Regions from separate parts of the Aquipuribacter sp. SD81 genome, predicted to be linked through region 1. Evidence: predicted binding sites of a transcription regulator. Region 1 holds the regulator's gene; the other holds the start of a gene.

The links. The regulator HspR, encoded in region 1, represses chaperone genes until heat shock. The targets are predictions, from matches to a motif close to AAGTTGAGTCNNNNNGACTCAACTT.
Region 2: the regulator HspR is predicted to act here: its motif matches at 1,203-1,227, upstream of WAA21_RS08545 (Hsp20/alpha crystallin family protein).

The regions. Positions count from the first base shown of each region.
Region 1 is NZ_JBBAYJ010000006.1:92,768-96,167, forward strand. It holds gene WAA21_RS05245 (EAL and HDOD domain-containing protein) at 1-187, shown strand, start outside; gene WAA21_RS05250 (DnaJ C-terminal domain-containing protein) at 250-1,305, shown strand; gene WAA21_RS05255 (heat shock protein transcriptional repressor HspR) at 1,302-1,733, shown strand; gene WAA21_RS05260 (alanine/glycine:cation symporter family protein) at 1,883-3,400, opposite strand, start outside.
Region 2 is NZ_JBBAYJ010000011.1:74,481-77,880, forward strand. It holds gene panB (3-methyl-2-oxobutanoate hydroxymethyltransferase) at 1-644, shown strand, start outside; gene WAA21_RS08540 (SPOR domain-containing protein) at 855-1,049, opposite strand; gene WAA21_RS08545 (Hsp20/alpha crystallin family protein) at 1,284-1,748, shown strand; gene map (type I methionyl aminopeptidase) at 1,819-2,754, shown strand; gene ppgK (polyphosphate--glucose phosphotransferase) at 2,751-3,400, shown strand, end outside.

The DNA.
Region 1 (3,400 bases):
CGCCGTCGCCGAGGCCGTCCTGGAGGGCGCGGGCCAGGTGGGGTCCGCCCTGCGCGCCGTCGTCGCGCACGAGCGGGGCGCGCCGCAGGTCGTCATGTCGAACGGCTACACCCCGTTCGAGGTGTCGCTGGCCTACCTCGGCGCCCTCAAGGAGGCCGTCCGCACCTCGTCCGCCCTCGACGGCTGAGCCGGCGGCCGCGCCCGCCAAACTTGACACGACCCGACTCAGGGTCGCACCCTGTCCGCACCATGACTGGACAGGACTGGCTCGAGAAGGACTTCTACGCCGTCCTCGGCGTGCCCAAGGACGCGGACGCCGCCGCGGTGAAGAAGGCGTACCGCAGGCTCGCGCGCACGCACCACCCCGACGCCAACGCCGGCGACCCGGCCGCGGAGCGACGGTTCAAGGACGTCGGCGAGGCGTACTCGGTGCTGTCGGACCCCGAGAAGCGCCGGCAGTACGACGCTGTCCGCGCCATGCGCTCCGGAGCCCGCTTCACCGCGGGTGGTCCCGGCGGGGCAGGCGGGGCCGGCTTCGAGGACCTCTTCGGCGGCATGTTCGGCGGGGCGGGCGCCCCGCGCGGCGGCACCCGCTACGGCTCGCGCCGCTCGGGGCAGGGCGCGCAGGAGTTCGACGACCTGCTCGCGGACCTGCTCGGCCAGCAGGGCTTCGGCGGCACGCCCGCCGGTGGCCCGGGCGGCGGCTTCCCCGGTGCGACGCGCGGCCCGGTCCGCGGCGACGACCTCACCGCGACCGCGCGCGTCACGCTCGCGCAGGCCCTTCGGGGCACCGAGGTCGAGGTCGCGGTGGGCGACCCCGCCGCGGGCTCGCGGCAGGTGCGGGCGCGGCTGCCGCAGGGGGTGCGCGACGGGCAGAAGGTCCGGGTGCGCGGCAAGGGCGCACGCGGCTCCGGCGGTGCGGGCGACCTCATCGTGACCGTCCGGGTGGCCGCGGACGAGGCCTTCTCGTGGGACGGCGCGGCGCTGCGCGTCACCGTGCCGGTCACCTTCGCCGAGGCCGCGCTCGGCGACACCGTGCACGTGCCGACGCTCGAGGGCGTCGCACGGCTCAAGGTCCCCGCCGGCACGCCGTCCGGGCGGACTTTCCGGCTCAAGGGCCGCGGCCCCGTGGTCAAGGGCACCGCGACCGACCTGCTCGCCACCGTGCAGGTCGTCGTGCCGCAGAAGCTGTCGGCCGAGGCGCGCGCCGCCGTCGAGACCCTCCGGGCCTCCGAGGCGGGCTCCGACCCGCGCGCCGACCTCCTCGCCGCGGCGGAGGCGAGCCGGCAGGCGGTGGCCTCGTGAGCGGGACCGCGCGCGTGCGTCGCGCGTACGTCATCTCGGTGGCGGCCGAGCTCGCCGGCATGCACCCGCAGACCCTGCGGCAGTACGACCGGGAGGGCCTCGTCACGCCCACCCGCACCCGCGGCGGCGGACGGCGCTACACCGACGACGACGTCGAGCGCCTGCGCGAGGTGCAGCGGCTCTCGCAGCAGGAGGGCGTCAACCTCGCGGGCATCCGCCGCATCATGGCGCTGGAGGTGGAGGTCGAGCGGCTTCGCGACGAGCTCGCCGCGACCCGCGAGGAGCTGCGCCGCACCCGCGAGGCCGCCGACCGCGTCTTCGCCGCCGGCGCGGCCGGCGACATCGTCGCCATGCCGCCCGGCCGTCGTCCCCGTCGGCGCGAGGTGTCGACCGCGCTCGTCGTCTGGCGTCCCCAGCACCGCTCCTGACCCGCCGCGCGTACCGGGCGTAGGTCTGCGTTCGTGTCGACGTGCGCGGCGTAGGTCTGCGTTCGTGTCGACGTGCGCGGCGTGAGTCTGCGTTCGTGTCGACGTGCGCGGCGTAGGTCTGCGTTCGTGTCGACGTGCGCGCGCAGGCCTCAGAGCATCGGCTGCCGGTCCTTGACCGGCACGACCTCGCCGCTGCGGCGGGCGGCCACGTAGTCCCTCAGCATCCGGTTCACCTCGGGGGCGAGGAGGTAGAGCCCGAGGATGTTGACCAGCGCGCAGACGAACAGCATCGAGTCGGCGAAGTTCAGCACGTCGGAGAACGTGAGCACGGCGCCGAGCACGATGAAGACGCAGTACAGGACCTTGAACACGAGCTCGCTGAGCCGGCTGCGGCCGAAGAGCGTCGTCCAGGCCTTGAGCGTGTAGTACGACCACGTGATGAGAGTCGAGAACGCGAACAGCGCCACGGCGACCGCGAGCACGGCCGGGAACCACGGGATGACGGTCGCGAACGCGTCGGAGGTGAGGACCACCCCGTCGGGGCTCGGGTCCTCGCCCGCCGCGTAGGCGGCGCGGGCGTCGAGCCACGACTGCGGCGAGGCGACGACGATGGTGACGGCCGTCATCGTGCAGATGATGACGGTGTCGATGAAGGGCTCGAGCAGGGCGACGTAGCCCTCGGTCACCGGCCGCTTCGTCTTCACGGCGGAGTGCGCGATGGCCGCGGAGCCCAGGCCCGCCTCGTTGGAGAACGCCGCGCGCTGGAAGCCGACCACGAGCACGCCGAGCACGCCGCCGGCGACGCCCTCGGGGTCGAACGCCCCGGTGACGATCGAGGCGAGCGCGTCCGGCACGGCGCCGGCGTTGAACGCGATGACGGTGAGGCACGCGAGCACGTAGACGATCGCCATCGCGGGCACGAGCCGGCTCGTCACCTTCGCGATCGACCTGATCCCGCCGATGATGACGAGACCCACGAGGCCCGCGAGCACGAGGCCGAACACGAGCGAGGCGCCGCCGGAGCCGAGCGGGCCGTCGGCGCCGCCGGTGACGTTCTCGGCCTGGGCGAAGGTCTGGTTCGCCTGGAACATGTTCCCGCCGGCCATGCCGAAGGCGAGGATCGCGATCGCGTACACGCCGACGAGCACCTGCGGCAGGACGGGCACCTTGAGCTTGGCGAAGGCGACGCGCAGGTAGCGGAAGGGCCCGCCGGTGACGGTCCCGTCCGCGTGCTCCTCGCGGAACGCGACGCCGAGCGTGCACTCGACGAACTTCGTCGCCATGCCGAGCAGGCCGGCGACGATCATCCAGAACGTCGCGCCCGGACCGCCGATCGACACCGCGACCGCGACGCCGGCGATGTTGCCGAGGCCGACCGTGCCGGAGACCGCCGCGGTGAGGGCCTGGAAGTGCGTGACCTCGCCCGGGTCGTCCGGGTCGTCGTAGGTGCCGCGGGCGAGCGCGACGGCGTGCCCGAAGCCACGGATCTGGATGAAGCGGTACCCGATCGTGAAGACGACGGCGCCGATGATGAGCCACGCGACGATCCACGGGAACTCGGCGCCGCCCAGGCTGACGGGGTAGAAGATCACCGTGCTGACGGCGTCCGACACGGGTGCGAACGCGCCGTCGATGGCGTCCTCGACCCGCTCGATGGGGCCCGGCGT
Region 2 (3,400 bases), on a different contig from region 1:
GCTACGACACGTCCCTGCCGGTGACGATGGAGGAGATGCTCCCGCTCGTCGGGGCCGTCGCCCGCTCGACCGTCCGCCCGCTCGTGGTCGCGGACCTGCCCTTCGGCAGCTTCGAGGCCTCCGACGCCCAGGCCGTGGAGTCCGCGGTGCGGCTCATGAAGGCCGGCGCCAACGCCGTCAAGCTCGAGGGCGGCGAGGCGCGCGCGTCGCGGGTGGCCGCCATCGTGACGGCCGGCATCCCCGTCATGGGCCACGTGGGGTTCACCGCGCAGGCGGAGAACGCCATCGGCGGGTACCGGGTGGCCGGGCGCGGCGAGGCCGCCGCCGAGCAGGTCGTCGCCGACGCCGTCGCGGTCGAGCGCGCGGGAGCCTTCTCCATGGTCGTGGAGATGGTGACGGCGCCGGTCGCCGCCCGGCTGCACGAGGCCGTCGGCGTGCCGACCATCGGCATCGGCTCCGGCCCGGACATGGACGCGCAGGTCCTGGTGTGGCAGGACATGGCCGGCCTCAACGACGACCGCCGCTTCAGCTTCGTCAAGCGCTACGCCGACCTGCGCGGCGAGCTGCGCCGCGCCGCCGAGGCGTACGCCGCCGACATCGAGGCCGGCACGTTCCCGGGTCCGGAGCACTCCTTCGAGCGGTGACGGCCGGGCGCTGCAGGGCCGGTCCAGCGGCGCCTGCCGCGACGCCACGTCCGTCATGATCCATGCCGCGCGAGGCGACACCGGCCCCGCACCCGCGACTCGCGTCATGATCCATGCCGCGCACGACGGAAGGTGCCCCGTACGCGCGACTCACGTCATGATCGATGCCGCGCGCGACGGCCGGCCGCACGGCCCCCGCGGCCCGCAGGGTCAGCTCCCGCCGCGGTCCCAGCGGTCGTCCTCGTCGTCCCAGCGCTCGTTGCGGGCGGCGGCCGTCTCCAGCGCCGCCGCGGCGGCCTCGCGCGTCGGGTAGGGCCCGATGAGGTCGGTGTAGTGCGACTGGCGGCCCTCCTCCACCTGCTTGGTGCGGGTGTTGAACCAGAACTCGGTCGCGTCGTCGGCCATGGGCAGGAGTGTGCTCCCGTCACCCCGCCGCGCCACCGGGGACGACCACGCCGTGCGCGGACGCCACCTCGCACCCGCAGCGGTGCTCGGCGGGCACGCGGGTGGAGACGCGAGACGGCCCGTGCCGGGAATTGAGCGGACCCGACTGAGGTTGGCTTGAGCATGACCCGCTCAAGTTCTACACTCGTCCTCGTTCCCGGACAGGCCGGGACGCAGCGCTACAGGAGGTCCGTCATGGCTCTCGGTCGCCCCTTCTTCACCGACATCGACCGCGTCTTCGAGGACATGACCCGCGGCATGGCCGCCCCGGTGGGGTTCGGCGCCGTGGACGCCGCCCTCGACGTCGACTCCGGTCGTCTCACCGCCCGCTTCGACCTGCCCGGCGTCGACCGCGACTCGCTCAGCGTGCGGGTCGCCGGTGACGCGCTCGTCGTGGAGGCGCTCCGCTCCCCCGTCGAGCTCGGCAGCCGCCACAAGGTGCTCGCCGCCGAGCGCAGCACCGGGCAGGTGCGGCGCGTGTTCCGCACCGGGCTCAACCTCGACGCCGACACCGTCACCGCCCGGTTCGAGGACGGGGTCCTCCTCGTCGAGGCCGGCACCCGCGCCCCCGGGCGCACCGTGCAGGTGAGCTTCGGCGGCAGCAGCGGCGGCGAGCAGCCGTCGATCGTCCAGGGCGAGCAGGCCACGCAGCAGGGCTGAGTCCACCGTGACGGAGGGGCGGGTCGCCACGACCCGCCCCTCCGCCGTGTGCGCACCTAGACTCCCCGCCATGGCCACGACGACCCAGCGCCCGCCACTGAGGCCGGGCCGCGTCAGCCCGAGGCGGTCCGTGCCGCCGCACATCCGACGACCCGAGTACGTCGACCGGCCCCGCGCGGCCCGCTGGACCGGCGGCGAGGTGAAGGACGCCGCGACCGTCGCGGCGATGCGGCGCGCGTGCACCCTCGCCGCCGACGCGCTGCAGGCGGTCGGGCGCGCGGTCGCCCCCGGCGTCACCACCGAGGAGCTCGACGCGGTCGGGCACGACTACCTCGTCGAGCGCGGCGCGTACCCCTCGACGCTCGGCTACCCCGGCCACGGCTCGCCGGCGTTCCCGAAGTCCCTGTGCACGAGCGTCAACGAGGTCGTGTGCCACGGCATCCCGGACGACACCGTCCTGCTCGACGGCGACATCGTGAACGTCGACATCACCGCCTACCTCGAGACCGACGGCATCGCCGTCCACGGCGACACGAACGCGACGTTCCTCGTCGGCGGCGAGGACGCGGTGAGCGAGGACGTCCGGCTGCTCGTCGAGCGCACGCGCGAGGCGACGCTGCGCGGCATCCGCGCCGCCCAGCCGGGACGTCGGCTCAACGTCGTCGGCCGCGTCATCGAGAAGTACGCGACACGCTTCGGCTACGGCGACGTCGCCGCCTTCACCGGCCACGGCATCGGCGAGGCGTTCCACTCCGGCATCGTCGTGCCGCACTACGACGCCGCCCCCGAGCACGACACCGTCATCGAGCCGGGCATGACCTTCACCGTCGAGCCGATGCTCACCCTCGGCGCCTCCGAGCACCGGATGTGGGACGACGGCTGGACCGCCGTCACCGTCGACGGGTCGTGGACGGCGCAGTTCGAGCACACCGTCCTCGTCACCGAGCACGGCCCTGAGCTGCTCACCGTCCCCAGCGACGGCAACCCCCCCGGAGGCCTGCTGTGACTGCCCGCAAGGACCCCAGGCTCGCGGTCGGCGTCGACATCGGCGGGTCCGGCATCAAGGCCGCCGTCGTCGACGTGGACGCCGGTGAGCTCGTCGCGGACCGCGTCCGCCACAAGACGCCCGAGGGCGGCAAGCCGGACGACGTCGCCGAGGTCGCGGCCACCGTCCTCGCCGAGGTGCTGCAGGCCGGCCCGGAGCCGACCACCGGGGAGACGGTCGGGGTCGGCTTCCCCGCCGTCGTCCAGCACGGCGTCACCCGCACCGCGGCCAACGTCCACGAGGACTGGGTCGACGCGCCTGCCGCGGAGCTGTTGACGAAGGCCCTCGGGCGCCGCGCGGTCGTCGCGAACGATGCGGACGTCGCCGGGCTCGCCGAGGTGCGCTTCGGCGCCGGGCGCGACGTGCCCGGCGTCGTGGTCGTCACGACCCTCGGGACCGGGATCGGCAGCGCGCTGTTCGTCGACGGCACGCTCGTGCCGAACACCGAGTTCGGCCACCTGGAGATCGACGGCGAGGACGCGGAGAAGCGTGCGGCCGACAGCGCCCGCGAGCGCGAGGACCTGTCGTGGAAGGACTGGGCGAAGCGCCTGCAGCGCTACTACACGCTGCTGGAGCTGCTGCTGCAGCCCGACCTCGTCGTGGTCGG